Regions from separate parts of the Marinobacter sp. CH_CUG1437-1 genome, predicted to be linked through region 2. Evidence: predicted binding sites of a transcription regulator. Region 2 holds the regulator's gene; each other region holds the start of a gene.
What was found. Region 2 encodes FliA, which starts transcription of late flagellar genes. Its sites were predicted from a motif close to CTAAAGTTTNNNNNNNNNNNGCCGNTAA; they were not measured.
Positions count from the first base shown of each region.

Region 1: the regulator FliA is predicted to act here: its motif matches at 8,438-8,465, upstream of WA411_RS06160 (methyl-accepting chemotaxis protein).
Region 3: the regulator FliA is predicted to act here: its motif matches at 8,475-8,502, upstream of WA411_RS00740 (methyl-accepting chemotaxis protein).

Region 1 covers NZ_JAYMEW010000002.1:169,239-179,975, reverse strand. Annotated here, with positions in the region: gene WA411_RS06200 (PhnE/PtxC family ABC transporter permease) at 1-627, opposite strand, end outside; gene WA411_RS06195 (phosphonate ABC transporter ATP-binding protein) at 641-1,291, opposite strand; gene WA411_RS06190 (putative selenate ABC transporter substrate-binding protein) at 1,291-2,157, opposite strand; gene senB (selenoneine biosynthesis selenosugar synthase SenB) at 2,311-3,297, shown strand; gene selD (selenide, water dikinase SelD) at 3,294-5,570, opposite strand; gene WA411_RS06175 (helix-hairpin-helix domain-containing protein) at 5,570-6,226, opposite strand; gene WA411_RS06170 (hypothetical protein) at 6,268-6,666, opposite strand; gene WA411_RS06165 (bifunctional GNAT family N-acetyltransferase/carbon-nitrogen hydrolase family protein) at 6,839-8,359, opposite strand; gene WA411_RS06160 (methyl-accepting chemotaxis protein) at 8,508-10,394, shown strand; gene WA411_RS06155 (hypothetical protein) at 10,404-10,737, opposite strand, start outside.
Region 2 covers NZ_JAYMEW010000003.1:695,930-706,666, forward strand. Annotated here, with positions in the region: gene flhB (flagellar biosynthesis protein FlhB) at 1-589, shown strand, start outside; gene WA411_RS12005 (class I SAM-dependent methyltransferase) at 1,056-1,910, opposite strand; gene WA411_RS12010 (uracil-xanthine permease family protein) at 1,891-3,147, opposite strand; gene upp (uracil phosphoribosyltransferase) at 3,150-3,788, opposite strand; gene flhA (flagellar biosynthesis protein FlhA) at 4,007-6,187, shown strand; gene flhF (flagellar biosynthesis protein FlhF) at 6,248-7,558, shown strand; gene WA411_RS12030 (MinD/ParA family protein) at 7,626-8,438, shown strand; gene WA411_RS12035 (RNA polymerase sigma factor FliA) at 8,470-9,213, shown strand; gene cheY (chemotaxis response regulator CheY) at 9,376-9,759, shown strand; gene WA411_RS12045 (protein phosphatase CheZ) at 9,780-10,565, shown strand; gene WA411_RS12050 (chemotaxis protein CheA) at 10,582-10,737, shown strand, end outside.
Region 3 covers NZ_JAYMEW010000001.1:142,041-152,777, forward strand. Annotated here, with positions in the region: gene WA411_RS00685 (DUF3305 domain-containing protein) at 1-526, shown strand, start outside; gene WA411_RS00690 (DUF3306 domain-containing protein) at 526-1,173, shown strand; gene WA411_RS00695 (TorD/DmsD family molecular chaperone) at 1,283-1,894, shown strand; gene WA411_RS00700 (twin-arginine translocation signal domain-containing protein) at 1,935-2,126, shown strand; gene WA411_RS00705 (formate dehydrogenase subunit alpha) at 2,218-5,103, shown strand; gene fdh3B (formate dehydrogenase FDH3 subunit beta) at 5,119-5,727, shown strand; gene WA411_RS00715 (formate dehydrogenase subunit gamma) at 5,816-6,988, shown strand; gene WA411_RS00720 (hypothetical protein) at 6,985-7,110, shown strand; gene WA411_RS00725 (sulfurtransferase TusA family protein) at 7,103-7,342, shown strand; gene WA411_RS00730 (hypothetical protein) at 7,434-7,685, shown strand; gene WA411_RS00735 (hypothetical protein) at 7,682-8,182, opposite strand; gene WA411_RS00740 (methyl-accepting chemotaxis protein) at 8,570-10,495, shown strand; gene WA411_RS00745 (substrate-binding periplasmic protein) at 10,540-10,737, opposite strand, start outside.

The sequences.
Region 1 (10,737 bases), on a different contig from region 2:
GCCTTGCGAGAATGAGGTTTCCAGATAAAACCCCAGTGTTGGCAGGCCAACGAAACCGAGGATAGCGCTTGAGCGAAGACCACACTCAAGACGGTAGGCCGTGTAGGTCCGTAGCTGAACCCAGCAATCCGGGATCTTGGTGTACAGGAAGGCTGCAATGGTGCCGGTGCCCGGAGGCAATAACCTGCCCGGTTCCGGATCTGCCTCTTCAAGAATCTCGGAGTAAACCTTGGCAAAAATGCCGGAATAGGGAATTGCGATCGCCAGTACGCCCGTCAGCGGGTGGAAGCCGAAAAACTGGAGAAAAATCAGAGCCCAGAACAGCTCGTGAATGGCCCTGATAAAGGCACAGAATATACGCACCGGGAGAAAGCGATACACCAGTGCCAACAGAAAGCCGCAAATGGCGCCAACCGTCACCCCCACGAACGCAAAGGCCACGGTTCGTAACAGGGCGGTAAGCAGCCCTTCGCTACTGAAGAAATTGGGGGTCAGTACGCCCAGGAAAAAATTGCCGAGGTCGCGCCAGGGATTGTTGGCGGTTATCGCTATGTCGGCAAACAGCAACCCCACGAGCGCAATCGCAAGAAAAATCAGGCTGGTGCGTACCGTCGGGTAGGAGAGCATCGTAGGACAGATCCTAGTACAGCGACATGATGTCTGCAGCCGTCAATCGTTCTGTAGGCTCATCCAGGGCGACCTGGCCATCCTGGATGCCAACAATGCGGTTACAGTACTTCATGGCCATGTCCACGTCGTGCAGCGCAATAACGCTCGTTTTGAAGCGGTCTTTCAGCAGTTTCATGACGTGATGCGCCATTGGCCCATCCAGTGCGGAGATCGGTTCGTCTGCCAGTAACACGGGAGCGTTGCGATAAAGGGCTCTGGCAATGGCCACCCGTTGGCGCTGTCCGCCGGAAAGGGACGCCGTCGGGATCCAGAGTTTCTCTGACATTCTCAGCGCGTCCAGCAGTTCTGCAATCTGCATTCTATCCTGCTTGAAGGGCCGGATCAGGGTAACGGTGTTGTACCAGGTGGCGTGCTTGTCCAGCTGCCCCATGAAAACGTTGTGGAATACCGGTAGGGCGTTAACCAGGCCAAGCTCTTGTGGCACAAGAGACGATTCCCGATCCACCCTCTGGTGAATGAGCCGGATCAGAGTGGATTTTCCGGCACCACTCTTCCCAACCAGGGCGACCTGATCTCCCTCCTTAACAGTAAGGGTGAGCGGGCCGATAACCCGCTCACCCCCAAAAGAGGCCGTCAGGCCCGAGAGATCAAAGCCTGCCATCAATCAATGATTCCGATTTCTTTTGCAACCTTGCGAATCGGCTCGTAATCATCGTTTGAAGCGGGAACAAACGCAGAGCGCGGGAAGCTTTCAAGCAACTCAGGATCATCCAGGGAGAGCAGGGCCTCGCGGACGCGATCGGTAAAGCCTTCGCCGTAGTTTTCATCCACGTCGCCACGGATGCTCCACTGATAGTTGGGGAAACTTGGCGTTTTCCAGATCACCTTCACCGCATCGGTATTGATGTTTCCGTTTTCCAGTTCTTTTTCCCAGACCGCGAAGTTCATGGCGCCCACTTCATAAGTGCCGGACTCTACCAGGCGGAGGGTGCGGGTGTGGTTGCCGCTGTAACCCACGCGGGAGAATACGTCTTCAGGAGCTTCTCCAAAGGTTTCGCGGATGTGGTACTCGGGAATCAATCGCCCGGAAGTCGAGCCTTTCGATCCAAAGGTAAATGTCTTGCCACGCACATCTTCCGGCAAACGGTCTGCGCGATCCAGGCCGGTGCTCTCATGAGCAATAAAATAAACGTAGAAGGCCTGGTCTTCGGTGCCCTGCGCGATCGCCTGCGAACCGGGTACCAGGGATCTGGCCTGAACGCCGGACAGGCCGCCGAACCATGCCAACTGCACCTGATTGTTCCGGAATGCAGATACGGCGGCTGCATAGGACTTGACGGGGATGTACTTTACATCCGCATCCAGTTCCTCGGACAGGTAGTCCGCAATGCCGCGGAAACGCTCGACGAGCTTGGTTTCGTCTTCATCGGGGATGGCCGTGAAAATAAACGTCTGGGCCGATGCGGCTGCAGAGAACAGAGAACAGAGACCAATAATCAGCAATTTCCGTATAAGATTGTGGGTCATGGTTTTTCCTTGTTGAAACGGATATTTAGAGTGGGGAGTCTGAACGAGCGGCTCCTGTTACAGAAGGATACCTGTATTCACGTTAACTCTGAACAGCTATACGGCATACGTTTTTAAATGGCTCAAGACGGCCGACCAATTCAGGCGATTAGAATGCGTTTAATCTTGGTTACACCGGCGAAGCCGGGATCGAAAGCAGGGAACCGGGCAACGGCTGAGCGCTGGAAAACCCTGCTGGCAAATGCCGGTCATTCCGTACGTGTGGTTACTGAATACGACGGTGAGCCCTGTGATGCCCTGATAGCGTTGCATGCCTGGCGCAGCGCTGGTGCCATCCGGCGGTTCCGTGAAACCTGGCCCGAAAAGCCACTCATAGTGGCGCTGACTGGTACGGATATCTATCACCACCAGCACGAGTATCCTGAACAAACCCTCTATTCCATGAACGTGGCGGATGCGCTCATCGGACTGCACGGTCTGGTAGCCGACGACATACCGGCCGGTCTGGCGGAGAAACTGGTAACGCTGTATCAGTCGGCCGAGGGTCCAGAGTCCTTTCCAGAACCGGAAATGGACTCCAAGAGCAACCGGTTCGGCGTGTGTGTAATCGGTCATTTGCGGCACGAAAAGGACTCTCTCCGGGCGGCCTATGCTGCGCGGCTGCTGCCAGGGGACTCGCGGATCGAGGTTGTCTGCGCCGGCAAGGCTCACAACGACGAGTGGCAACGCAAAGCGGAACGGGAAATGGCCGAGAACCTTCGCTTCCGTTGGCTCGGAGAGTTGGATCAGGCCGATACCCGGCAGTTGATGGCAAACAGCCAGGTGATGGTGATCAGCTCCATCATGGAAGGCGGAGCAAACGTGGTATCCGAGGCCTGTCGGGCTGGCTTACCGGTTTTGGCATCCGATATTCCGGGCAACGTCGGTTTGTTGGGGCCGGACTATGGTGGATATTTCCCAGTTGGCAACGAGGAGGCACTGGCCGAGCTGCTGAATCGCGCCGAGACCGATCCCGGGTTTCTGGCTACTTTGGCGCAACAGGTTGGAAAGCTGGCAGAGCGTTTTCTTCCAGAAAAGGAGCAGGCATCCCTGGAGCAGGCGCTACAACTGGCGATGCAGCGCTACTCAGAGAGACGTTAATCCCGCAGGGAAATGGGCTCGATGGGCCCCGATTCGTCCTGGGCGGTGATGCGGCCGATGATTGCAGTATGTGGGTAGCCCAGTGCTTTCAGCTCCCGTACGCATTCCTCGGCCTTGTCTGCAGCAACACTTGCCAGCAGCCCTCCCGCGGTTTGCGGATCAAAGATCAGCGGATACCTTGCGTGGTTAACCCACTTTTCCTGATCCCGGATCCCCCGGCGCAAACGGATATTGGCCGGTTGCAGGGAGCTGAGGATCCCGGCGGCTGCAGTCTCCTCGGCGCCCGGAAGGATGGGTATGGCAGACAGGTCCAGCTCGGCATCGACGCCCGAAGGTTTGGTCATTTCAACCAGATGCCCAAGCAGGCCGAACCCGGTCACGTCTGTGCACGCTTTGGAGCCAAACTTACGGAGACAATCCGCCGCCGCCTTGTTGGACTGCACCATGGAGGCGAGGGCAGAGTCGATCCACCGGCCTTTCGCAGCCAGCTTTGCGTGAGCAGCGAACAGGGTACCCGTGCCGATGGGCTTGGTGAGGATCAGAGCATCTCCGGCTTTCAGGCCACCTTTGCTCATAACCTCTTCCGGGTCGATCAGGCCGTTTACCGCAAAGCCCAGGGCCAATTCCTTGCCTTCACCGGTATGCCCGCCAACAAGGGCACAACCGGCTTCGTTCAGCACTTCCACGGCACCGGACATCATCTGGTAGACCACGTCCTCTACCTTGGATTCAATGCCGTAGGGCACGGTAGCAACAGCGGTAGCACTTTGCGCCTCGGCGCCCATGGCAAACACGTCACCCAGGCTATGATTCGCAGCGACTTTCCCGAAGATGTAGGGATCGTCGATAAATGCGCGGAAGAAATCCACGGTGTGAACCACGGCCTTGCCTGGAGGTACCTTCAGGACGGCTGCATCGTCCGGGGCGTGAAGGCCGATGAGGATATCGTCTCTCTCGATGGGCTTGAGTTCCCCCAGGGCCCGCGAAAGCACTGTGCTGCCCACCTTGGCACCACAACCCCCGCAGCGCATGGCAACGGCTGAGATTGCCTGGGAAGCCTCCTCGGCATTCTGGGCCGCCGCGGTATCCGGCAATTTGGATTCTTCCTCCATGGGAGGGAGATCGTTGAACTTTTTCATGAACCGGCGATCGATCCAGTCCTTCCATCGCCACACCCAGGCGCCGTCAAACTGGGTATCCCCACGGGAAGCAACCGCGTATTTATCGCCGGTGCTGATCAGCGCTAGCCATTTTTTCTGGGGGTAGAAATCCTTTGGATCCTTGCCAGTCGCCAGGCGCTTGAGGTTGTCAGCCAGCGGGGGACCTTGCCTTACCGCGAACACACCCGCTTTCTCCCGAGGATGGTTCAGTACATTGGCGATGTCGCCGGCAGCGAATATGCTGTCGTCGTTTTCCAGCTGCAAGGTATCCCGCACACGGAGGAACAGCCCGTCGTCCACGGCGAGACCTGTATCCTTCAACCACTCCGGTCCGCCAGCCCGCGTTACCCAGAGCACTTCGTCGGTTTGCAGGGTTTCACCGGATTCGGTGATCAATAGCCCTTCCTGAACCTTGCTTACCGGAGACCCCAGGTGCACCTTCACACCGCGTTGCGCAAGCGTCCTGCGGAAAACCCCGCGAACCTTCGGGTTGTGAGTGGGAAGGATTTCGTTTGCTGCGTCAAACAGGTGGAAGTGGAGCTGCCCAGGGTCTTTGCCACGCTGTTTCAATTCGTTCTTGAGCCGGAACTGCATTGCCAGGGTGAGCTCAACACCACCGGCACCCGCTCCGACAACCGCCACCGTCAGGGGGCCTTCGTAGTTCTCGATCCGGGAGAGCAGCGCAAGCCAGCGGTTGTTGAAACCGGTAATAGGCTTTACTGGCACCGCATGGTCGGAGGCGCCTTCCACTTCGTTAACCCGCGGCGAAGAACCAATGTTGATGGAAAGGATGTCGTAGGGCACGTCCGGACGCCCCCGACAGATAACCCGCTTGCGTTCCCGGTCGATGCCCATGGCTTCGGCACGATAAAAGCGCGCACCTGCGTATTCTGACAGGCGGCTCAGATCTATATGGACATCATCATAGCTGTAGTGGCCGGCCACATAGCCAGGCAGCATGCCGGAATAGGGAGTGTGGGTGTCGCGGCAGATGAGGGTCAGGCGCACGCCGGGAACCGGGTCCATGGCGAACCGTTTCAGTACCCCGACGTGGCTGTGCCCGCCGCCAATCAGGACAATGTCCCGTAATACAGGCTGGTCAGGCGTTCGCATTAGCTGATTTTCTTGGCTTCAGCTGTAAATTGGCTGTATCCCTTGACGTTGGAGAAAGCCTTCAGCTTTTCCTGGTCTGCTGCAGAAGGATTTGCGATCTGGTCGATGGAAGTGATTCCAGCGTCCTTCATCTTCTTGGCAGTGGCAGGACCAATGCCTTTAACCAGTGTCAGGTCGCTTTTGTCCACCGGCTTGGCCGCTTTGGCCGCAGGCGCTTTCCTGGCGGCAGGTTTCTTGGCAGCCGGCTTCTTGGCAGCAGGTTTGCTGGTAGCGGCTTTTGCTTTGGCGGCTTTCTTCGGGGCTGCTTTTTTAGCGGCGGAGCCGGCTTCTTTGCTCACTTCGTCGGTGAGTTTCTTCACTTCCTTGCCCGCCTCCTTGGAGGCAACACCCAGACGTTCAAGAATACTGCTCTGAAGTTCGTGAAATTCATCAAGGCGGCGTTCAAACTCTTCGTGGAAACGCTTCATCTCACGGTCGCGAAGTTCGTCAATTTCCTTGAGCAGTTTGCGCACCGGCTCCTGAACCTGATTCTGCAGACTGTCGAACTGCTTCAGTGCATCGTTCACCAGACCTTCGATCTGGGCGGAGGTCTTTTCGAACTCCTTGTTGACCTTCTTCACGATCTTATCAACGTTCTGTTTGGCTTTCTTCGCCATGGATTGTCTCCTTACGGACAGGTTTCAACGAAAAATCAGAATCAGGCCATTTGCCGGAAACCGGAAATGGAGCCTGGGGAACGACGTGACTTGAGTGACTGCTTCTTGGATACCACTTCCCGAATTCTGCGAAGCTTCTCCGCCAGGGACGAGCCACCGTTGGAGTCGAGTTCCACAAAATCGATGGAATAGAAGAAATTGCTGCAGTGTTTTCTGCGTTCGGTGACCAGCCCGGACAGGCCTTCCGCACGGATCTTGTCAAAGGGCATGTCCATCACGAGATCCAGCACCACGGTATCACCGGGGTTGAACACCTTGTCGGTTTTCATCACGCACCCATAGCCGTCCAGTTCGTAGAGGGCTGCCTCGACAAGTTCCTTTCGAAAAAGGCCCTGTCTGATTCGAAATCGGGCGACAAGATCCGGCAATGCTTCGTTCATGAATCAGCTTCTCTGGTGATGTCCGTATCCACAGCAACCTGTCTCATGGGGAGACAGGCTGGATATTGATTAAACAATAGACACTGGACTTTGGTTTTGCAACGCCATCAGTGCCATACGCTCCACCGCTAAGGCAGTTTTTTAACAATCTTTTACGGCAGATCAGGCCAGTTTACTTTGTTTTCAGCTCGTACATATCAACGCGGCGATCTTTCAGGTTAGTGACAGACCCCTCGTTGCGAACCAGCTTCAACTTTTCCAGGTCCATATCGGAGAACATGATCATCTCCGTATTGGGCGTGGTTTCGGCCATCACCGCATCGTGGGGGAAGGCGAAATCCGATGGCGAGAATACGGAGGACTGCGCGTACTGGACGTCCAGGTTTTCGACTTTCGGCAAGTTGCCCACGCTGCCGGTGATTACGACATAACACTCGTTTTCGATCGCCCGCGCCTGTGCACACTGGCGAACCCGCAAGTAGCCGTTCTTGGTATCGGTCCAGAAGGGCACCATGATGATATCGACTTCCTGGCTGGCAGCAATTCGCCCCAGCTCCGGGAATTCTATGTCGTAGCAGATCATGATAGCGACCCGGCCGGCGTCGGTTTCAAAGACCTCGAACTGGTTACCACCTTCAATAACCCAGTCGCGCCGTTCATGGGGCGTAATGTGAACCTTGCGCTGCTCGTCCACTCGGCCATCCCGGTGGCAGAGATAGGAAACGTTGTACACCCGGTCATTTTCGATCAACGGCATGGAGCCCGTGATGATGTTGATGTTGTAGCTCACCGCCATTTCAGACATTTCTTCCTTGAACTGCTGGGTAAACCCGGCGAGGAAGCGAATGGCGCGGGTCTGGTCCATCTGGTCCGTAAGCCCCATCAGCGGCGCGTTGAAGAATTCCGGGAAGATAGCGAAGTCACTCTTGTAATCAGACAGCGCATCCACGAAGTATTCCACCTGCTTTAGAACTTCTTCAACGGAGGTGAATTCCCGCATCTGCCACTGCACGGCACCAAGCCTCACCTGCGTCTTCTTGACGCTGAGGACCGGAGAAGGCGGGGTGTAAAGGATGTTGCGCCACTCCAACAGGGTGGCGTAGCCCATCGATTTCTCATCCTCCGGCAGGTATTTGTGCATCAGCCGGGTGACCTGGAAATCATTGGAAAGCTGGAAGCTCAGGATCGGATCGTAGATCTCCTTACGATCCACGCGTTGGATGTACTCCTCAGGAGAGTACTGCTCGGCGTACTTGAAGTAGTTGGGTATGCGACCGCCAGCAAGGATGCCCCTGAGGTTCATGGAGCGGCAGAGCTCTTTCCGGGCCTCATAGAGACGACGCCCGAGTCGGTAACCCCGATAATCCGGGTGGATGAAAACATCCAGCCCGTAAAGCGAATCGCCATTGGCGTTGTGCCAGATTTTCTCGTTGCGGAGGATCAGGTCGTCATAGGTATGAGGGTTGCTAAAGCGGTCGTATTTCACGCAAACAGTCAACGCGACTGCTATCAGCTGGCCACTTTCCTCAATGCAGATCTGGCCGTCCGGAAACTGTTCCACCAGGGCCTTGATCGTGTCCTTGGGCCAGGCGCCTCCGATGTCGTCATAAACTCGGTCCATAAGCTTCTGAAGCTGTTCGTAATCGTCAAGCTGCAGGTTCCGAAGGTTGAGGTGCAGTTCTTCATGGGCCATTCAGTTCGGCTCCCGTTCGTTATGGAGTAGGACAAGCTCGGCATTTGCGTCAATACTTAGAAAGTTTAACAGAAGCCGCTAAAGACTTCGCACCGCAGGCCGAAAGACAAATTAACGAATATCAATTTTCATTGCTGAGGATTCGACCGTGCAGCTGACATTCGGGCAAAAGCTCCTGACTGCTTTCGGTATTCTGTTGCTGCTGGTGATGGGGGCTTTCACCCTCTCTGGCGATTTACGGCTGCAGAACACCACGAAAACTTATGTAGACGCGCTAATCGACGATACCGTGCAGCAAAGCACATCAAGCATTGCCGAATGGCTCAATACCCGTTTGGTGATGACCGAATCCACCGCCAAAGCGCTGGAAAGTGCCAAAAATGACGAAGAGGCCCGTGTTATCCTCCAGGCCATTACGACCGGTGGCGGGTTCCGCGATGTCTATGTGGGCCGCACCGACGGCTATATGCTGATGAAATCGCCGGAAGCCAATGCAACCCTGCCGTCTGATTACGACCCCCGCGAACGTCCCTGGTACAAGAAGGCCATGAGCCTTGGAAGCGCCTCATTTACCGAACCGTACCAGGACGCCAGCACCAACGACATGATTATCTCCACGCTTGCACCCGTGAAGCGCGGTGACTACGAAGGCGTGGCCGGCGCAGATATCGGTCTGGGCGCCATTGCGGAAACCCTGTCTACCGTGACCCTGGCGGATACCGGTTACGCCGCCCTGATCAACGAACGCGGAACCGTTCTGTTCCACCCTCAGCAGGCGCTTGTGGGCAAGAACATCAGTGCTCTGATTGGCGGCAGCCCGGACCTCGGTGGGGCTGCCCACGAATACACCAATGACGAAGGGAACTGGGAGGCCAGCTTCCATCCAATCAGCGATGCCCGCGGCGTGGAGTGGTATCTGGGCACTTTTGTGAATGCAGACAAGATCAACGCGCCGGTTCAGAGTGCCCGCATGACCGGTCTGATCATGGCGGTCATTGGCCTGATCGTTTCACTAGTAATTCTCCATCTGGGCATCAAGGTCCTTATGGCGCCTGTTCGCCGTCTGAACAAGGCCATGGGCGACATCGGTAGTGGCGATGCAGACCTGACCCAGCGCCTGGACGACAGTGCAAAAGATGAATTTGGTGAGCTGGCCAGAAGCTTCAACCGGTTTGTCGAGAATATTCAGAACGTAGTCCGGGACGTACAGCAGGGCAGTGCGGAGCTGGGCCAGAATGTCAGTTCCCTGAGAGACACAGCCAGCACCAGCCGTTCAAGCGTGGAGAGCCAGCAGGTCGAGATCGACATGGTGGCCACCGCCATCAACGAAATGTCGGCGGCCGCAGGCGAAATCGCACAGAACGCCCAACAGACAGCCGACGCCGCCAATACTGCCGACGGCGACAGCCGGGCATCGCTTGAGACCGTCGCCGCCTCCCGGGATGCGGTGCAGAAGCTCTCGAGGGAGGTCAACGCGGCGGCTGAAGTCATCGACACACTCGGCAAGGATGTTGCTTCAATCACGACGGTCCTGGAAGTGATTCAGGGCATTGCCGAACAAACCAACCTGCTTGCGCTGAATGCTGCTATTGAAGCCGCACGGGCCGGCGAGGCAGGGCGGGGCTTTGCGGTGGTGGCCGACGAGGTGCGCAACCTTGCCCAACGCACCCAATCCAGTACCGAGGAAATCAACAATATGATCGAGCGTCTGCAGAAAGGCGCTAACGATGCGGTTGATGTAATGAAAGCGTCAACTGCGGTTTCCAGTGTCAGCATGGAAAAAGCCCAGGATGCCATGGAGGCCCTGAACCGGATTGCCGAGGCTATCACTTCCATCAGCCAGATGACGTCGCAGATTGCCACGGCCTCCGAAGAACAGACATCGGTGACCGAAGAGCTGAACTCGTCGATTACGAGAATCGCGGATCAGGGGCAGGAAGCGGCCGCCGCAGCCACCGAAAATGACGTTTACAGCGGGCAGATAGAGAGCATTGGCAAGGCCCTGAACCAGAACGTCTCCCGGTTCCGGGTATAGCAGGAAAACCTAGCGGCTGAGGACCTCGAGGCGCCGGCGCAGATTCTCAAGGGTGCTGCGCCCTATGTATCGGGATTCCTCACTCAGGTACGGGTTCTCCAGGGCAATTACCCGGCGTTGGCTCAGGTTGAGCTCCTTGACGGCACGGGAGTAGTAGCGCCTCAGGAACTCGCTGAAGCTGCCGTCGTGGATGGCGCGCTCAATGCCCAGCTGCAGACGATGGGCGGTCTCCTGGTCGTCTGGGCCAACGAACAGATAGGACGGCATGGGGTAGGCGATCAGGAGATTGGGCTCGATCACCAGGTTGGGATCCTGCTCCATTTCCAGGTCGTACAGGACCTCA
Region 2 (10,737 bases):
GGCAATGGAACACGTGCTCTGGACCATCGCCTGGAGCTTCTTCCTCCTGGCTTGCGCCACCATCATCATCGCGGCTATCGACGTACCCTTCCAGATCTACGATCACCAGAAAAAACTGCGGATGACCAAGCAGGAAGTGAAGGACGAGTACAAGGACACGGAGGGTAAACCCGAGGTCAAAGGCAAGATCCGACAGCTCCAACGCGAAATGGCCCAGCGCCGCATGATGCAGGATGTGCCGACCGCCGACGTTGTAATTACCAACCCGACTCACTATGCGGTGGCCCTGAAGTACGATCAGAAGGCGATGGCTGCGCCGATTGTAGTGGCCAAGGGGGCCGATGAGGTGGCCTTTAAGATCATGGAAATTGCCCGCGAGAACAAAGTCGAGATTCTGAGAACACCGCCGCTGACCCGAGCGGTTTACCACAACACCGACATCGGCGAGGAAATTCCCGATGGCCTCTACATGGCGATCGCCCAGGTGCTCGCCTATGTGTTCCAGCTTCGCCAGTTCCGCAAGGGGCGTGGGCCTAAACCTGGTATGCCTGACTTCCCCATTCCCTCTGATTTGCGGCGCGACGTTTAGTTCTGAGCGGGGTTCCTGTAAGTAGCCTGCGGGTTTAGGAGTTAGCGCGGTTGTGGGTGGCCTTTTCAGGACACGCTACGAGCACATCCATGTGCGCTTGACTGTGGCCATCCATGGCCACAGACAGTCCTGAAAAGGCCACCCACAACCGCTTTTCAAACCCATCGATATCGCTGAAAAATACTAGTGCTGACCGTAGGTCGGATTAGGCGAAGCCGTAATCCGACAATCCCGTTGTGGTTTTAATAACATTTGTTGGATTAGGGCCTCGCCTAATCCAATCTACGCGGTTTTGGCGGATTCCCGTCAGGTTTGCGAGGTTTGTGGGTCTGCTTCCCAAAAATGTCTGTGGCCATGGATGGCCACAGTCAAGCGCACATGGATGTGCTCGTAGCGGTTTTTGGGAAGCAGACCCACAAACCTCTTACCCCGAAACAGCAGGCTAGGGCAGGACTCGAAGGCAAGGTCAGCAACCAGCCTCAATAACCCGAACCATCGGCTCACCGCGGCTTTCGGGAATCGGCAAGATTCCATACCAGGACCGCGGGTCATGCACGGTGGCCGAGGCGAACCCACAGGACAGGAAATGCTCCCGTGCCTGAGCGTCAGTCTGGAAATGGAAGGATACCTCGCTGCGGGTAACGGCCCCGAGGACGCCGCCGAGTGCTTTCAGGGTGGTGTTCAGCGCAGGCTGGCTCGGCTGGTAGTAGCTTTCGGAAAGGTAAACCGAACCCGGGCGTCTGGCCATGGCGGAGGAGAGTCTGCGCCAGAACTCGGTGATGGTTTCCAGGGAAAAATAGCTGGTCAGGCCTTCGGTGACGATGATTACCGGCTCGTTGTTCTCGAATACCCGGTCGATTACTTTTTCCAGTTGGTACTCGCCGTGATCCGCGAGGATATCGATGGGCGTGACCTGGTGATGGTCGCCGAGGCGGCCAGTGGCCATCAGGCGGAGGGCCTTGCGGGCGGCCATGTCGGGCAGGTCGGCTTCGACCATGTGGAGCAGGGGATGTTTCTGGCGTAACCGCATGCCCCGGGGAGACATACCGCACGCGATTTCCAGCACCTGGGTGATGCCTTTGTCGCGGATGGCCTGGTCGATCAGGTGGTCGATGATCAGATGGCGTTGCAGAAGGAAGGTGCGGATGTTGCCACCGATGGCCGCCTTGCTGGCGGCCTCGAAGGGTGTCATCAGGCGGTATAGCCAGCGGCCTTTTTCCGTTGCCAGGGTATCGTCAGAAAGCCCGTACCGGTGCCAGACGGCACCGGTGTAGAGGGCAGTGAAACTGATGCCGGAGCTATCAGTCCGCTTTCTGCTCATAAACCGCTTTACCCCATGCCTCGCGGCTGCCGGGGAGGATCAGGTTCAGGATGATGGCAGCCACCGCGCACAGTGCGATGCCTTCCAGGTGCCCGAGTACCATCCCGCCGATACCGAACACCAGGGTGACCCCGACGATCACCAGATTGCGAGACTGTGACAGGTCCACCTGGTGACGGATCAGCGTGTTAAGGCCAACCACGGCAATGGAGCCGAACAGCAGGCACAGGATACCGCCCATAACCGGGACCGGGATGGTCTGCAGTGCCGCGCCGAACTTGCCAACAAAGGCCAGAACGATGGCAGCGCCGGCCGCCCACCACATAACCTTCGGGTTGAAGTTCTTGGTCAGCATGACTGCGCCGGTGACTTCCGAATAAGTGGTGTTGGGCGGTCCGCCGAGCATGGAAGCAGCGCTGGTGGCCAGGCCGTCACCCAGCAGGGTGCGATGCAGGCCCGGCTTTTCCAGATAGTTCTTACGGGTCACGTTGCCGATGGCCAGCACGTCGCCGATGTGTTCGATGGCCGGGGCGATGGCCACCGGAATCATGAACAGCACGGCGCCCCAGCTGAACTCGGGCGCAACGAAGCTAGGAACGGCAAACCAGGCAGCTTCTTTGATGGGCGTAGTATCTACGATGCCGGCAAACGCGGAGAGGATGTAGCCGGTGATCACGCCGAACATGATGGGAATCAGGCGGAAGATGCCCTTGGCCCAGACCGACATGATGATGGTTACGGCCAGAGAGATCATCGCGATCCAGATGGCGGTGTCGTAGGGGATCAGCTGGTTGGCGCCGTCACCTGTACGGCCGGAGGCCATGTGAACCGCAACCGGTGCCAGCCCGAGACCGATGGTCATGATCACGGGGCCGATGACCACTGGCGGCAGCAGGCGGCGGACAAAGCCGGTTCCTCGCATCCGAACCAGGCCACTCAGGAAGATGTAGAGAATACCTGCGGCCATCAGGCCGCCCAGGGTTTCTTCCATGCCAAACCGGCCTTTGGAGGCGATTACGGGGGCAATAAAGGCGAAGGAGGACGCCAGGAAAATCGGGATCTGCCCGCCGGTCACCACGTGAAATATCAGGGTGCCCAGACCGGCGGTGAACAGGGCCACGTTGGGATCCAGGCCGGTGATCAATGGCATCAGCACCAGGGCGCCGAAGGCAACTAGTAGCATTTGTGAGCCGGCAATGGCCTGTTTCCAGACCGGGTCGTTGGTATGATCCTGCATGCTTAAACGTCCTTCTGCTTGGTGCCGAAGATCTTGTCGCCGGCATCGCCGAGGCCCGGAAGGATATAACCTTTCTCGTTCAGGCGTTCATCAACGGAGGCCGTGTAGATCGACACGTCCGGATGAGCCTCGAGAACCTTCTTGACGCCCTCGGGCGCGGCTACCAGAACCAGGGCCCGGATCTCGGTGCTGCCGGCTTTCTTGAGCAGGTCGATGGTGGAAATCATGGAGCCGCCGGTAGCGAGCATGGGATCGACGATCATGGCCATTCGCTGATCCAGCTCACCCACCAGTTTTTCCAGGTAGGTGCTGGCCTCGAGTGTTTCCTCGTTGCGGATCTGGCCGACAACACTGACCCGGGCAACAGGAATGAGGCTCAGAACACCGTCGAGCATGCCAAGCCCGGCCCGGAGGATCGGAACGATGGTGACTTTCTTGCCGTGAATCTGTTCCACATTCACTGGGCCGGCCCAGCCTTCGATGGTCTTTTCCTGCAGGTTGAAGTCCTTGGTGGCCTCGTAGGTCAGAAGTGCACCAACTTCCTGTGCCAGCTCCCGGAAATTCTTGGTGCTGATATCCGCACGGCGCATGATGCCGAGCTTGTGGCGGATCAGAGGGTGTTTTACCTCGTGGATTGGCATGGGGTCACCTGTGTGTCTGGTTGGGGTTTTAGCGTCGCATTTAAATGGCGCAAGGATACCGCATCTGGCAAGGCGAGTCAGGCCGCAAATGGCCGGTTCGCGGAAATCCACTAAGGGCTGGTACGGATCTTGCGATAACTCTTCCAAACGACGCCGCCGCGTCAGATTTTCGACCTTTGAAACGCCTGCAGGCACGGCCAATCGGAGAAGTATCCGGCATGGACAGAGCTTTAGTCCTCAATAACGTCAAAACCCTGACGCGGGGAAATCTGGGCATTCCCATCATGCTGATGGGCTTGCTCGGTATGATGATTCTGCCCATGCCGGCGTTTTTGCTGGACGTGTTCTTCACGTTCAACATCACCCTGTCGATTGTCATTCTGCTGGTCTGTGTCTACGCCCTGAGGCCCATGGAGTTTGCCTCTTTCCCCACGGTATTGCTGGTGGCCACGCTGCTGCGTCTGGCCCTGAACGTGGCGTCTACGCGGATCGTTCTGTTGAACGGCCACGAGGGCGGCGACGCTGCCGGTAAGGTGATCGAATCCTTTGGTGCGGTACTTATTGGTGGCAACTACGCCGTGGGTCTGGTGGTCTTCGCGATTCTTATGATCATCAACTTCCTGGTGGTCACAAAGGGCGCCGGCCGGGTCTCCGAAGTAAGTGCCCGTTTCACCCTGGATGCCATGCCCGGCAAACAGATGGCCATTGATGCGGATCTCAACGCCGGCCTGATCAATCAGGACGAAGCCAAGCATCGCCGGGCCGAGATTGCCCAGGAGGCGGATTTCTATGGTTCCATGGACGGTGCGTCCAAGTTCGTTAAAGGCGATGCCATTGCCGGCTTGCTCATTCTTGCCATTAACATCGTCGGCGGGATCGCCATCGGTATGCTCCAGCATGGCCTGGATTTCGGGCTGGCCATGGAGCGCTATGCGCTATTGACCATTGGTGACGGCCTGGTGGCACAGATTCCCTCGCTGCTGCTGTCCACGTCTGCGGCGATCATGGTAACGCGGGTCACTTCCAGCCAGGACATGGGCGGCCAGATCCTGCAGCAGATGTTCAGTGCGCCGAAGGCTCTGTCCATTGCGGCTGGAATCCTGATTATCCTCGGCCTGATTCCCGGCATGCCTCACGTGGCCTTCCTGGGTCTTGGTGCGCTGGCCGGCGGTGCTGCCTGGTATATCTGGAAACACCAGAGGCAGACTGTCGAGGAGGAGGGCGCCTTCCCGGCCAGGGGCGCTGGCGGCGCGGCACCGCGACCGGCGGGGCGGGATCTGCCGCCGGGCGGAGACGCGGGTGGCGATCAGAGTCGTCAGCTGCCGGCACCCGGAGAGACCAAAGAGCTGGGCTGGGACGATGTCTCCACCGTCGATATCGTCGGTCTGGAAGTGGGGTATCGGCTGATTCCGCTGGTGGATAAGTCCCAGGGCGGTCAGTTGCTCAGTCGCATCAAGGGTGTTCGTAAAAAACTGTCCCAGGATCTGGGTTTCCTGATGCCCTCGGTCCACATTCGCGACAATCTCGATCTGATGCCCAACGTCTATCGCATTACCCTGATGGGCGTGACCATTGCCGAGGCGGAGATTCACCCGGACCGGGAGCTGGCCATCGACCCAGGCCAGGTGTTTGGGAAGGTCGAGGGAATTGAGGGCAAGGATCCGGCGTTCGGTCTGGATGCCTGCTGGATCGAGCCCGATAAGAAAGACCAGGCCCAGACCCTGGGCTATACCGTGGTCGATGCCAGTACCGTGGTTGCGACCCATCTGAACCAGGTGTTGCAGAAACACGCCCACGAACTGCTGGGCCACGAGGAAGTCCAGAAGTGGCTGGATCAGCTTGAGAAGATTTCTCCGAAGCTGGCCGAAGAGCTGGTACCCACCACCGTTTCAATCAGTCTGCTCCTGAAGGTCTTGCAGAACCTGCTGAAGGAGGAAGTGCCGATCCGGGATATGCGGTCCATTGCCGAGGCCATCGTGAATGTTCATCCGAAGAGCCAGGATCCCAAGCTGCTGACCACGGTAGCCCGGCAGTCCCTGCGCCGGATGATTGTCCAGAGCATCTGCGGCAACGAATCGGAGATACCGGTGATCACCCTGGATCCGGACTTGGAACAGTTATTGCTGAAGTCTGTTCAGCAGAGTCAACAATCCGGCGGTCAGGAAGACATTGGCCTGGTTCTGGAGCCGAATATGGTGGAGAAGCTCCAGCGATCGCTTCAGGAGAGCGTCCAGCGCCAGGAGATGCTTGGCAAACCGGCCATTCTGCTGGTGTCCGGGCCACTGCGGCCGGTCCTGGCGAAGTTTGCCAGCTATGGGGTAGAGCGACTGCACGTGCTCTCGTACCAGGAAATTCCGGATAACAAACAGATTACGATCGTGGCGTCCGTTGGCCAGTAACGGCGCGGATGACAGAGCGGACAGCGCCGGCACGGCGTTGCCGGTGGAGGAAGAGGCATCATGAAAGTAAAACGGTTTTTTGCTCAGACCATGGCAGAGGCGCTGAAACAGGTCAGTGAACAGATGGGGCCGGATGCCGTGATTCTTTCCAACCGTCGGGTCGACGGTGGTGTCGAAATCGTGACGGCGCTGGACTATGACGAAAACATGGCGCGCCAGCGCCTGGGCAACCAGGCCGAAGAAGCCACCAACGGATCCCGCCTGGCAGAAATGCAGGCTGACCAACATCGTCGTCTCGAGGATGAATTGAGCCGATCCCGTGACCGCATCCGTGAAGTCAGGGAAAGGCGTGCCTCCCAGGGAGCCGGCTACGCAGGTCCGTCGTTCGCTGCTGTTCAGGAAACGGTCGGCGGCGATTTCAGTGATAGTGTGGCTGAGACCCAGGCGCCGAAGGATGTCTACTCTGATGAACTCGCACAGATGCGCGCCGAGATCAGCTCCCTCAGGGATATGATGCAGGGTGGTCGCCCGCAGCCGGACCCGGTGGTTTCGACAAACACGGCTGTTCAGCAAAGGCTGGCCGAGCGCCTGCAGGAATTCGGCCTGGGCAGCGAACTGGCAGGGTCAATTTCCCGTCGCCATAAGGCAGGGCGACTGGAAGATGGTTGGAAGCAGTCCCTGAAAATGCTCTGCACCGGCGTTCGGACCTCTCGCATGGAGTGGCTTGATGAGGGGGGCGCCTATGCGCTGGTGGGTCCTACCGGTTCCGGCAAGACCACCACGATTGGAAAGCTGGCGGCGCGGTATGTGCTCAAGCATGGCTCCGACTCCCTGGCTCTGGTTACCACCGATCGATATCGGGTGGCGGCGCACGAGCAGCTGTTCGTGTTTGGTCGTATCCTGAATGTGCCGGTTCGGGTGGTGGATGAGGCTCACAGCCTGGACGATATTCTGGACGAGCTGTCAGACCGTCACCTGGTTCTGATTGATACTGCCGGGCTGACAAGTTCGGATAAAGGTTATCAGGAACAGCTGGCCGAACTGGCTCGCAGCCATCACAATGTCAAAACGCACCTGGTCGTCTCGGCAACCAGTCAGCCGCGCATCATGAAATCCGTCTGGCATTGCTATAAGATGGCAAATCTTGCGGGCTGTGTGATGACCAAGATCGATGAGGCCCTGACACTGGGTGAGTCCCTCGGCTTTGTCATGGAAACCGGTCTCCCGGTAGCCTACTACACAGACGGGCAGAAGATTCCTGAAGATCTGCACCACGCAGAAGCTGTTCCGCTGGTGCGGCTGGCCGTGGATCGGCTTAAAACACTCCAGCAACAGCAGGCGGTCGCAGAGGGCCTGAAAGAGCACGCCTGAGACCGGGCAGATTGACAGCAGGCGTCGGAAACGCACCGGCGAAACGTGGCGAGAGACAAAAAACAGTATGAGCAGAGCACATCCGGTACAGGTGATTGCAGTTTCCGGCGGTAAAGGTGGAGTCGGCAAGAGTAACGTGTCGGTCAACCTCGGAATTGCCCTGGCGCAGAAAGGCCGGAGAGTGGTGCTGCTCGACGCCGATCTTGGGCTCGCCAACATCGACGTATTGCTGGGCATCACCGCCAACCGTAACCTTCAGGATGTTCTGGCAGGCGACTGTGACCTCAAGGACGTTCTGGTAAATGGTCCCGGCGGCATAAAGATCGTTCCTGCCTCGTCAGGTACCCAGCGGATGACCCAGCTCAGTCCCATGGAGCATGCCGGGCTTATTAATGCGTTCAGCGAGCTGGGGGATCAGATCGATGTCCTGATCGTCGACACCGCCGCCGGTATCTCCGAATCGGTGGTCAGCTTTCTCAGGGCGTCCCAGGAGTTACTGTTGGTTGTGTGTGACGAACCCACGTCCATCACCGATGCCTACGCCCTGATCAAGCTGATGAACCGGGATTATGGAACCAATCGTTTCCGCATTCTTGCCAACCAGGTGCGGAATGAGCAGGAAGGCCGGCATCTGTTCGAAAAACTGACTCGGGTCACCGAGCGCTTCCTCGATGTGGCACTACAATATGTCGGTATAGTCCCCTACGATGAGGCGGTGAAGAAAGCAGTCCAGAGACAGAGGGCAGTGCTGGATGCCTATCCCAGAGCGAAAGCCTCCCTGGCCATCAAGTCTCTGGCCGACAAGGTAGACAGCTGGCCGTTGCCGTCCTCACCCCGTGGACATCTGGAATTCTTTGTGGAGCGGCTCGTCGAAGTCTGAATCGGATCCAGTCAAACAAGAAACCGGATACATGACATTGGCGAAAAACCTCGGAATCTATAACCAGTCGGGTGCGCAGAAAGCATCTCAGCTTGTTGAGCAACACGCGCCGCTGGTCAAGAAAATCGCCCTCCATTTGATGGCCCGCCTGCCGGCTTCCGTTCAGCTTGAAGATCTTATGCAGGCCGGCATGATTGGCCTGCTTGAGGCTGCCCAGCGATACAGTTCCACCAAAGGAGCCACCTTCGAGACCTACGCCGGTATCCGGATTCGTGGGGCGATGGTCGATGAAATCCGCAAGGGCGACTGGGTTCCCCGCTCCGTGCATCGAAACGCCCGTCGCATTTCCCAGGCCATCAAGGCTGTGGAAGACCGGCTTGGCCGGGAAGCCCAGGATCAGGAAGTGGCCGAGGAGCTGGGCATGGAGCTTGCGGAGTATCATTCCTATCTTTCCGATTCCAACAGTGGCCGACTTTTTAGCCTCGATGAGCTCAATGAATCCGGAGAGCTGCCGATAGAACAGACAGAGACGCAGGATAACCCTCTGGAGGGGTTGTCCTCCGATGCCTTCCGGCGGAGCCTGGCTGAGGCCATTGAAGACCTGCCGGAGCGGGAAAAACTGGTTCTGAGCCTTTATTACCAGGAAGAGCTGAACCTCAAGGAAATAGGCGCCGTGCTGGGCGTCAGCGAGAGCAGGGTCAGCCAGATTCACAGCCAGGCTGCCTTGCGCCTTCGGGGGCGGTTGTCGGATTGGCGCCAGGAACCGGACAGCTGATTGCGTTCAGTCTGTGTCTGCGAAGGGGCAGTCTGTAGTTTTTGGTAACCGATGCTTTACAACGGAAGCAAAGGTCTGACAATAAGCGGTTTAAACAGCGGCCTGCTAGACTTTGAACGCGAAGGTCAAACGAATTCCGGGTGTTACTAACTGGAGGTCCCATTGGACAAAAACATGAAAATCCTCATTGTGGATGATTTCTCCACAATGCGACGGATCATCAAAAACCTGCTGCGTGATCTGGGCTTCACCAACACCGATGAAGCAGACGATGGCAACACAGCCTTGCCGATGCTGAAGAGCGGCAAATACGACTTTCTGGTCACCGACTGGAACATGCCGGGCATGTCCGGGTTCGATCTTCTGAAGGCTGTCCGGGCTGACGAGAATCTGAAAACCCTGCCGGTATTGATGGTAACGGCTGAGGCGAAGCGCGACCAGATTGTTGCCGCGGCTCAGGCGGGCGTGAACGGCTACGTTGTCAAACCGTTCACTGCCGCTGTGCTCAAGGAAAAGATTGAGAAAATCTTTGAAAGAATCCAGTAACCAGAGGTCGGATGGCTCTCATGAGCGATAGCAAAAAGAACCATCGGGGCCTTGAGCCGGAGGTGACCGAAAAGCTCCAGCGGCAGGCAGCAGAGCTGGCAGAGAGTGTTGATGCCGGTGATTATGCCAAAGCCATGACCCTGATCAATGAACTCAGCGAGGTCAGGGATCAAAGTCTGTACCGCGAGGTAGGGCGATTGACCCGGAGCCTGCACGAAGCCATCCGGAACTTCCAGATTGACCCCCGGAACGCGGAACAGCAGGAAGCGCTGTCGAAGATGACAGACGCCTCCGATCGCCTCGAATACGTTGTGCAGATGACCGGCGAAGCGGCCAACCGCACCATGGACCTGGTTGAGGAAACCATGCCGGTGGCCAACGCGTTTCGTGAAGAAGCGGCCTCCTTGCGGGACGAATGGCAACGTCTGCGTCGTCGGGAGATGCAGCCGGCGGAGTTCCGGGAACTGTACGGCCGTATTGATCGCTTTTTTGTCAGCACAGCCAGCGACGCTGACACCATGTACAACAATCTGTCGGAAATCCTGCTTGCTCAGGATTATCAGGATTTGACGGGCCAGGTTATCCAGAAGGTCACCGCCCTGGTAAAAGAGGTTGAGGAGCAGATGCTCAGCCTGGTGGTGATGGCCAGCCATGTGGATCAGCTCACCGGCACCGTGCACCAGATTGAAGAGAAGGAAGAATCTGCAGAGAAGGGCGTCGGGCCCCAGATCAAGGCCGATGAGCGTGAAGATGTAGTTTCGGGACAGGATGACGTTGACGACCTGTTGTCCAGTCTCGGTTTCTGAACAAAGAGGGTAACGCATGGCGTTCGATGCTGATGAAGAGATTTTGCAGGACTTCCTGGTAGAAGCCGGTGAAATTCTCGAAAAGCTGTCAGAGCAGTTGGTAGATCTTGAGCAACATCCTGACGACAGTGATCTGCTCAACGCCATTTTCCGTGGCTTTCACACCGTTAAA
Region 3 (10,737 bases), on a different contig from region 2:
TCGCCGATCGCCGGGGGTAACGCGGTGGGCGAAACACGTCTGGAAACCTGTTGCTGTCATCCCCGGGGCACCGGACGCCTTCTGGAAAGAACTGGTACGCGAGGGCGAGGTGGTCGATTACCACGCCGGCACGGTCACTATGGAGCTGTTCCGTGCCGATGTCGAAGGTTATCTCGTCTCCCTCAACATGAGCACGCCTTCCGTCTGGATCATCCTGGACCGAGACGTCACCGGCCAGTCGCCCTCAGGCTGGGCGGTCAGCACCGTTACCGCCAGCGCCCACGAGGCTCTGGACTCCCTGGACAGCGGCGAAAGCATTGTTGAAGCCGTCCCCATCCCGGAATCCCTGGCCGCCTGGATCAAGGAATTTGTCGACATGCATTACATCGAGGAGCCGTTCAAGAAACGGCGCCGGGATGAGGTGCGCGTGGACGCGGTGGAAGACGCCAAGGGTGATCCACGTATTCGGCAGGAAAGCGATGTATACCGGGCTCCCGCCAACATCAAGAAACCCAGGTTACAGTAATGGTCGAATCACGCTGGCAGCGCTGGGCGCGCAAAAAGGCCGAAGCCAACAGAACGGTAGAACCCACGCCGCCTCCGGCGCCGGAGCAAGCCGAACCGGCCCCGGAGGAACAGGAACTCGCCGTTAACGAGAGCCTGTCTGAACCGGAGCTTCTGGAGAAGTACGGACTGCCTGATCCGTCGTCCATTGAGATCGGAACGGATATCACCGGTTTCATGCGCAAGGAAATACCCGAGTTCCTGCGCCGAAAGGCCCTGAGAAGCCTCTGGAAATCCAATCCGGTGCTGGCTGTTCTCGATGGGCTGAATGACTACGACGAGGATTACACCCTGGCGTCGACGGCCGGGCAAACCGTGAAATCACTCTATCGGGTCGGCGAAGGGCTGGTGGATAAAGCCAAGAAGGCGGCGGATGTCATTGATGAACCAGTGCAGTCGTTGGCTCAACCCTCCCCGGCCGATGCCGAATCCACGGTCACCGGGCAGGCGCAAGCTGACGAGCATGAGGATGAACAGGCAGCCATTGAGCTGGACGACCATACCGGGCAGGCGGAGCTGACCAACCGAGTGCCCGCACAACCGGAGAACAGCCAATCAGAAGAGGTGCCGGAACCGCGATTCCGCCCTCGCATGCGTTTTGACTATTAGCAGAATGCATTTCACCTATTGGCGAAATAAACGTGGCTTACCCCACTATTCTTGTTTGTGTACTAAGATAGTGTGAGAGAGCGCACATAATAATTAGAAGGAAAACGACTTGACTGACACGGCCGAAATCCAGTGCCCGCGCTCAATCACTGACGAAGATAGAGCGCGGGCCCAAATCTATCAGCTGCTGGGCGTCCTGCTTGACCGGCCACCCTCGGCGGAATTGCTGCAAGGTCTGGCCTCGCTGCAGGGGGACGACACGCCCCTGGGCACCGCCTCGAAGAATCTGGCCAAGCTCGCAGAACGCACCAACCCCTACGATCTCGAGCGGGAGTTCAATAACCTGTTTGTCGGCCTGGGCCGCGGTGAGCTCCTTCCCTATGCCAGCTACTACCTCACCGGCTTCCTGAACGAAAAGCCCCTGGCCGAGCTCAGGAGTGATTTGAGGTCACGTGGCATTAAAGCCCGCAGCGACGTCAAGGAACCGGAAGACCACATCTGCACCCTGTGTGAAATCATGGCCGGGATTATCACCGGCGAATTTCCCTGCGACAGCGGTGTGGCCTCCCAGAAAGCTTTTTTTGATGCCCATTTGGCGAAGTGGGCAGAACTGTTTTTTACCGACTTGGAAGAAGCGCAAAGTGCCATCTTCTATGCGCCGGTGGGCTCGCTTGGCCGGGCCTTCATGGCAGTGGAAGCCGAAGCCTTTGCAATTCAGTAACCGGGACCGACAGGTCCCTTAACCCAGGGGGAGGTGTCCAATGGACAACCCGAAGCGTGAAAACAGCCGTCGCCATTTCCTGAAAATGGCCGCTTTCGCAGCTCCAGCTGCGGTGGCAGTGACGGTTGCACCGAACGCCGCAGCCGAGGTCGTCAGAACAGACGCACCGAAAAGCCGCGGATTACGTGATACCGAACACACACGTAAATATTTCGAATCGGCTCGCTTTTAACGGTGGTCTGAGTTGATCAAGGTTGCGAAAGGCCCTTGAGAGACTGAGCTTTCCGGAAAAACGAGAATAATAAAAGAGAGAGGTATACGACATGTTAAGGAAGAAGACCAACGGGGTAGCGAAAGGCCCCCGTGCAGGCTCTTTGCTTTCTTCTCTCGCTGCGAAAACGCTGGATCGTCGTCAATTCCTGACAACGTCTGGTGTCGCAGTGGGTGGTCTGGCGGCACTGTCGCTGACATCGGGTCGGGTTGAAGCGGCAGCTCCAGCCACCGGTGGCGGTGAAGTGGTCGTCAAGAAATCAGTGTGTACGCACTGCTCGGTCGGCTGTACCGTCGAAGCGGAAGTACAGAACGGCGTCTGGACCGGCCAGGAACCCGGCTGGGACAGCCCCTTCAATATGGGCGCCCATTGCGCCAAGGGCGCATCGGTTCGGGAGCACGCTCACGGCGAGCGCCGTCTGAAGAGTCCCATGAAGCTGGTCAACGGCCAGTGGCAGAAGATTCCCTGGGACCAGGCCATCAACGAAATCGGCGACAAGATGCTGCAAATCCGCGAGGAGAGTGGTCCCGATTCCGTTTACTGGCTCGGCAGTGCCAAGTTCAACAACGAGCAGGCCTATCTGTTCCGGAAGTTTGCCGGCTACTGGGGCACCAACAACGTTGATCATCAGGCCCGTATCTGTCACTCGACCACGGTTGCCGGCGTAGCCAACACCTGGGGCTACGGCGCGATGACCAACTCCTACAACGACATCCACAAGTCCAAGGCGATCTTCATCATCGGGGGCAACCCCGCGGAAGCTCACCCGGTGTCGCTGTTGCACGTACTGAAGGCGAAGGAAGAAAACAATGCTCCGCTGATCGTCTGCGATCCGCGCTTCACCCGCACAGCAGCCCATGCCGACGAGTTTGTGCGTTTCCGTCCGGGCTCAGACGTTGCACTGGTGTGGGGTATTCTCTGGCACATCTTCGAGAACGGCTGGGAAGACAAAGAGTTCATCCGTACCCGTGTATACGGCATGGAGGACATCCGCGAGGAAGTGAAGCGCTGGAACCCCGAAGAAGTGGAGCGTGTTACCGGTGCGCCTGGCGCACAGCTTGAGCGTGTAGCTCGCACTCTCGCCAACAACCGGCCCGGCACTGTCATCTGGTGCATGGGTGGTACCCAGCACACCAACGGTAACAACAATACCCGCGCCTACTGCGTGCTGCAGCTGGCCCTCGGCAACATGGGCGTAGCAGGCGGCGGTACTAACATCTTCCGCGGCCACGACAACGTTCAGGGCGCTACCGACCTCGGCGTGCTCGCCGATACACTGCCTGGCTATTACGGACTGTCTGCTGGTTCCTGGGCCCACTGGGCTCGAGTCTGGGAAGAGGACCTCGACTGGCTGAAAGGCCGCTTTGCTGTTTGGGATAAAAACGGCAAGTCCCGGGCCATGATGAACGAGAAGGGCATTCCGGTCTCCCGCTGGATTGACGGTGTTCTGGAAGCCAAGGAAAACCTTGAGCAGCCGGATAACACCCGCGCCATGGTTCTGTGGGGCCACGCGCCCAACTCACAGACCCGGATGACAGAAATGAAGGAAGCCATGGAGAAACTCGACCTGCTGGTCGTGGTTGACCCCTTCCCCACTGTCTCTGCGGTGTTGCATGATCGTAAGGAGGGCGCATACCTGTTGCCCACCACGACCCAGTTCGAGACTTACGGCTCGGTGACCGCTTCCAACCGCTCACTGCAGTGGCGGGAAAAAGTGGTTGAACCGCTGTTCGACTCCAAGGTCGACCACGAAATCATGAAGCTGTTTGCGGACAAGTTCGGCTTTACCGATCGCATGTTCCGCAACATCGCCATTGACGGAGATGAGCCGTCGATTGAAGACATCACCCGCGAATTCAACCGCGGCATGTGGACCATCGGCTATACCGGCCAGTCTCCAGAGCGCCTCAAGAAGCACATGCAGTATCAGCATCACTTCGACAAGACCACACTGCGTGCCGTGGGTGGACCTTGCGATGGTGATTTCTACGGCATGCCGTGGCCGTGCTGGGGCACCCCCGAGATGAACCATCCGGGCACTGCCAACCTGTACGACATGTCCTTGCCAGTCTCCGAGGGCGGCCTGACGTTCCGGGCCCGTTTCGGTGTTGAACACAACGGCCAGAACATTCTGGCAGACGGTGTTTACTCCAAGAACTCGGAAATCAAGGATGGCTACCCCGAGTTCACCATGCAGATGCTGATGGACCTGGGCTGGGATGGTGACCTCACCGCCGAAGAGCGAGCCAGCATTGAAGCAGTGGCAGGCCCCTCCACCAACTGGAAAACCGACCTCTCTGGCGGCATCCAGCGAGTGGCCATCAAGCATGAGTGCGCGCCGTTCGGCAATGCCAAGGCCCGTGCCATCGTCTGGAACTTCCCGGACCCGGTACCGCTGCACCGCGAGCCCCTGTACACCAACCGTCGCGACCTCGTGGCCGACTACCCGACCTACGAAGACAAGACCTTCTGGCGGGTTCCGACCATGTATGAATCCATCCAGCAGAAGGATTTCAGCAAGGAGTTCCCGATCATCCTTACCTCCGGCCGTCTGGTTGAGTACGAGGGTGGTGGTGACGAAACCCGCTCGAACCCCTGGCTGGCGGAACTTCAGCAGGATATGTTCATCGAGATCAATCCTCGCGACGCCAACAATCTGAACGTCCGTGATGGCAGTGACGTTTGGGTGCATGGCCCAGAAGGAGCCAAGATCAAGGTCAAGGCCATGGTCACAGAACGGGTCGGAGAAGGCGTGGCGTTCATGCCATTCCACTTCGGCGGTCATTATCAGGGCAAGGACCTGCGGGACAAGTATCCCAAGGGCGCCGACCCCATCGTTCTGGGCGAATCCACCAACACGGTTCAAACATACGGGTATGACTCGGTCACGCAGATGCAAGAGACCAAAGCAACCCTGTGTTCGATCATGCCGGCATAACAAGAGGTGTAGACCATGGCACTTGAAGGACAAGCAAGAGCAAAATTCCTTTGCGACGCCGAGCGCTGCATCGAATGTAATGCATGCGTAACGGCCTGTAAGAACGAGCACGAGGTTCCCTGGGGCATCAACCGTCGCCGGGTGGTAACCATCGAAGATGGCAAACCGGGAGAGCGTTCGATCTCGGTAGCATGCATGCACTGTTCAGACGCCCCTTGCATGGCTGTCTGTCCGGTTGATTGCTTCTACCAGACCGAGGACGGTGTTGTGCTCCACTCCAAGGACCTGTGTATCGGTTGTGGCTATTGCTTCTACGCATGCCCGTTCGGTGCGCCCCAGTTCCCGCAAGCGGGCAACTTTGGCAGCCGGGGCAAGATGGACAAGTGCACGTTCTGTGCTGGCGGCCCGGAAGAAGACAATTCCACTGTTGAGTTCCAGAAGTACGGTCGTAACCGTATTGCTGAGGGCAAACTGCCGATCTGTGCGGAAATGTGCTCAACCAAAGCCCTGTTGGCCGGTGACGGCGACGAGGTTGCGGATATCTATCGCCAGCGTATTGTGAACCGTGGTTTCGGTTCCGGTGCGTGGGGATGGGGCACTGCCTACGAGAAGAAGGGTGCATAAACTGGCCTGACGGATTTGGGGCTCTTCGGAGCCCCGAATTCGGTTACGGCATAGATTTCTTCTTGCTGATTCCGCTGGAGTGCTCTAGATGAACAAAAAACTGATAGGCGTCGTCGCCCTGGTGCTAGCGACGCTGTTATTCAATCCTGTCTGGGCGCAGGATATTCCCGAACCTGACCGCAGTGCCACCGGAGGTGCCCAAACCCTCGAGGACATTCTGCGTCGTCAGGAACAGATGAAAGTGGACGATAGTTTCCGCTCTCAGAACATCGGTAATCCGGAGAACGCACCCTCTATCTCGGCGCCTTTGGGAACCCGAGGCGGCGTCTCCGATTCGGAAAACTGGCGGGCTATTCGCTATAACGAAATTGAGCCAACCACTCAGGTACGCGGCCCAGCCGCCGATGTGCTGATTCAGGACGGCGGCATGCCCTGGTGGAAGCTTCGGGAAGGCCCGATCATCACCTATGGCGGCGGCGCACTGCTCGCGATCATCGGCCTGCTGGTGGTGTTCTATTTCGTTCGAGGCAGGATCATGATTGATGGCGGGCCTGCGGGTACCACCATTGAGCGGTTCAAGGCTGTCGAGCGCTTTGGTCACTGGTTGCTGGCCGGCTCGTTCATCGCACTCGGCCTGACGGGGCTGATCACCCTGATGGGACGCAGCTTCCTGATTCCGGTTATGGGACCGGACGCGTTTGCCACGTTGGCCGCCGGTTCCAAATGGCTGCATAACAACGTGGCCTGGGCGTTCATGCTCGGCCTGGTGATGACCTTCGTGATGTGGGTTGCCCATAACATACCCAACAAACTCGATTGGCAGTGGATCAAAGCTGGCGGCGGTATCTTTACCAAAGGCCACCCCTCCGCGAAGAAGTTCAATGCCGGCCAGAAGATCATTTTCTGGACGGTGATGATTCTGGGCTTCTCGGTATCCCTGTCAGGTTTGTCACTACTGTTTCCGTTCCAGATGCCGATGTTTGCCGACACATTCGCGGTGATCAACAGCGTTCTGGGAACCAGCTTCCCGACCGATCTCGCACCCCATGAAGAGATGCAGTACGCGAACATCTGGCACTCGATTGTAGCGTTTGTGATGATGCTGGCTATCATCGCCCATATCTACATCGGCTCCGTCGGTATGGAAGGCGCGTTCGACGCCATGGGCAACGGGCAGGTTGATCTCGAGTGGGCTCGCCAGCACCACGACCTGTGGGTAGCTGAAGTTGAGGCCAAACAAGGCAAAGGAGGATCATCGTGAAGGTCATGATTTCCGCGTTTGTCGCAGCTCTACTGATTGCTACGGCGGCACCGCTGGTGCTTAACCAGTTTGGCTGGTCGTCGGCCGCACAAACCAGCGCCGAGAGCGTTCGCCTTGACTGATCAGCCCAATGCATACCAGATCGACGCCGTCGGTCTGGTATGCCCCCTTCCCATCCTGCGCTTCAAAAAACGCACCAAGGACCTGCCTAGTGGAACCCAGGTTGATTTTCTGGCGGATGATCCCACTGGCCGTCAGGATCTTCAGGCCCTTTGTGATATCACTGGCCACCATATTGAAGGGATTCAGGAAGAGAACGACGGCGTTACCCGGTATCGCATTCGCTTGGCTTGATACACAGTTTCCCCGGGCAGCCAGCAGATCCATAGCGATAAACTTTCCGTAGAAGCCCCCTCATAGAAATTTATAACCAAGGACATCCGTTATGGGCAACGACAAAACGCCGGTGCTGTTGACCACTGAGCAGATCATCACGCTTCAAGACATTATCCTCGAAAAGCAGTACCTGTTGGCCGCTACCCAATCTGAAAACGAACAGGTTGCCGACTATGTCGGTTTGACCGAGCAGATGAGCCACACCACCGATCTTCTGCTGGCACTTGCAAGTGCCTTACCAGGACAAGAGCAATCCGGCCAAACGGTTAGGTTGGATGTTTCCGGGAGCGCCTGCTCCTAGTGACCACCTCGCGGATGCTTTCGGGCTTCCAGATTACCTAGCGAGATTTTCACGTCCCTATCAGAGAGTTCCGGAAGATCGTCAAAATTCGAAACCCGCGGGAACTTTGAATCGATCAATGCGGCCAGCGCGTCGTCGATACAGAGGGTGTCCGCCACCGCTTGGTGGCAGCCGGGCATCAGGATTGCCCTGATCTCACCAATTTCCGTCGTCCCTGTTTCAACATCGCCAGAACGACTGGCACTGATCACGGTGAGCTGCTCGTCCCCGTTTATTGCGCGGCCATCAACACGCCTGGCCTCAATCTGTTCACAGGCTGTCAGGGTCGCTTCAAGCAGCGTACGAAAATTCGCGGATTCGGCCAGCCGCTCGGCCTTTTCCCGGGCGCTGCGCTCGTCGTCAGACATCAACAGTATGTAAGGCGTACTATCTACAAAGACACCCCAGCACTCAGCCGTTATTGCTTCCGGTTTCGGATGGTAAACCCCCGCGGTCAAGGTCGAGTGTTTTTTCCTTCGCGCCAGGACCGCCCCTTTTTTTTCATAATCCACTTCTTTGCCCCAGTCTTTTCCAGTTTTCACTTCTTTTACGCATGTCGACCAATTGGAAGCCAGGTAATGTTCTCCGGCGCAGTCAGTGCATCATGTCGAGAACGCCGAAATATGGTGTTTGAGTGCAGGTTTTACAAACCTGCAACCAGATCGATGTAGCCAGGCACCGATTTCTTCGGGCTGGACATCACACGCACAGTGAGAGTTCTGGAAATGGGCCGAAATGAGGAAATAATGATTAAAAAATCTTCGAGCCCGGCCGATATAAAAATAGATTGCAGCGGTTTGCGCGCTCCAACAGTCCGTCAAACTCTTAGATTCTGAGGAATCGGCATGTCTATCAGAAAACTGTTCATCGTCTCGATTGCCATTGTTCTGCTGGTCATCGCATTGCTTGCAAGCATTGTGATCGCTTTGAACACAGAGCAAACAATCACGGCAGATGTCGCTGAAAAGCAGAGTGACCTGGTCGAGGAGATCACCGGGATGCTCTCCATCACCGACGAGCTCATGTCGAAACGGGTAAAGAATTCTCTGAACCTGCTGATTGAGCGTGGTCAGCAAATGGGAACCGCCAGGGTTCAGGGAACGGAACCCGTCGCAGGCAAATCGGCGCCAGCACTGTTTCTGGGCGACACCATGATCAACAACAACTTTGATCTGGTGGACGGGATTACCCAGGTCATGGACGGCACAGCCACACTCTTCGTTCGCGACGGGCAGGACTTTGTGAGGGTTTCCACGAACGTCAAGAAAGATGATGGATCCCGTGCCATCGGCACCAAGCTGAATATGGCGGGGGCCGCCGGGCAGGCCATCAGCCGGGGCAAAGCCTACTTTGGGCAGGTCGATATCCTCGGCAACCCCTACCTCACCGCCTACAGCCCGATCCGTAACGCCTCAAACCAGATAATTGGCATCTGGTATGTGGGCTATTCAGCGGACCTTGAAGAACTTGAAGCGGCCATCACCTCATCCAGCCTGCTCGAACGGGGATTTCTTGCCTTGGTAGACGACAAAGGCCGGCTCCGCATGCATTCCAACACCATTGCGTCCGATCAATTGCAGAGCCTTCTGGAAAATGAGCCCGAGGGCTGGAATCTTGTGCGTACTGCTTTCGATCCGTGGGGCTACCAGATTGTAACCGGCTACTCAGAGGACGAGGTCTCAGGCATGGTCCGCAATGAGACCATCAGGACAATCATTGCCATTTTAATCGGCGGACTGGTGCTGATCGGCTGCCTGAGTGCCCTGGCACAATTGGTTGTAGCTCGCCCTCTCCAAAGAATGATCAATGCCATCAACGACATTGCCAGCGGGGAAGGCGACCTTACGGTGCGGTTCAACGCAACCGGAAAGAGCGAACTGGACGTCATGGCCCAGGGCTTCGACCGCTTGCTTGACCGGTTACAAACCACGATTTCAGAAACCAAAGGCTCGTCAGAAAGCCTGCTTGAGGCCTCGTCGAGTCTCAGGGGCATTGCATCGGACTCCGCAAGCGTGGTCTCGCAACAAACCGAGGAGACAGAGCAGGTTGCAACCGCCATGAATGAAATGACAGCAACCGCTCAAACCGTTGCCGAAAGCGCATCCAGAGCCGAAAACATTGCAAAGGAGGCGGATGGTCTGGCCGAAAGTGGCCAGTCGCTCATTGCCAAAACCACCGCAAAAATACAGAGCCAGCTCGATAACAACCAAAGCTCCGTGCAAACCAGCGCTTCACTGAGGGCAGCATCGGATAACATTGGCAATATTCTTTCCGTGATCGAAAACATTTCAGAGCAGACCAATCTGTTGGCCCTGAATGCAGCGATCGAGGCAGCCCGAGCCGGGGAGCACGGCAGAGGTTTTGCTGTTGTCTCCGACGAGGTCAGAAACCTGGCCCGTCGAACCCAGGAATCCATCAAGGAGATCCAGGACCAGATCAATCACCTGCAGGAAGGCGTTGCCGGTGTCACAAACGTTATTGAGGTTGGCAGCCAGCTGGCTACTGACACCAACGACATGATCCGCAAAACCGGTAACGCGATCGACGCACTGCGCGAGAGCGTTCGAACCATTCGGGATACCAACATCGAAATGGCCAGCGCCGCCGAGCAGCAAAGCCAGGTTTCTGAGGACATCAACCAGCGCCTTGAGCACATTCGACAAATGGCTGGCAGCAGCCAGGAGAACGCCGCATCAACCAATGAGGCGGCAGAAACATTGAAGCAACTGGCGGAAAAACTGAAGTCTCAGTTGGACTCTTACAAAACCTGAACTGCGCCTCAGGACAATGAAGCCTCTGACGCGGAGACTGCCAATTACCCAGAAGTCTCCGCTAACTTCGCCGTCTGACACTGGTTATTGGACTGATTTAACGCCTCTGCCAGCTTCGGCAACGCTTTCCTGACATAGAATGCGACATTCAGGTCACTGACCTTTTCAGCAATTAGATCGGTTTTCCGAAATTCAGTAAGTGCGCCGTAGGTTTTTTCCGTAATCAGAACATAATCGGCACG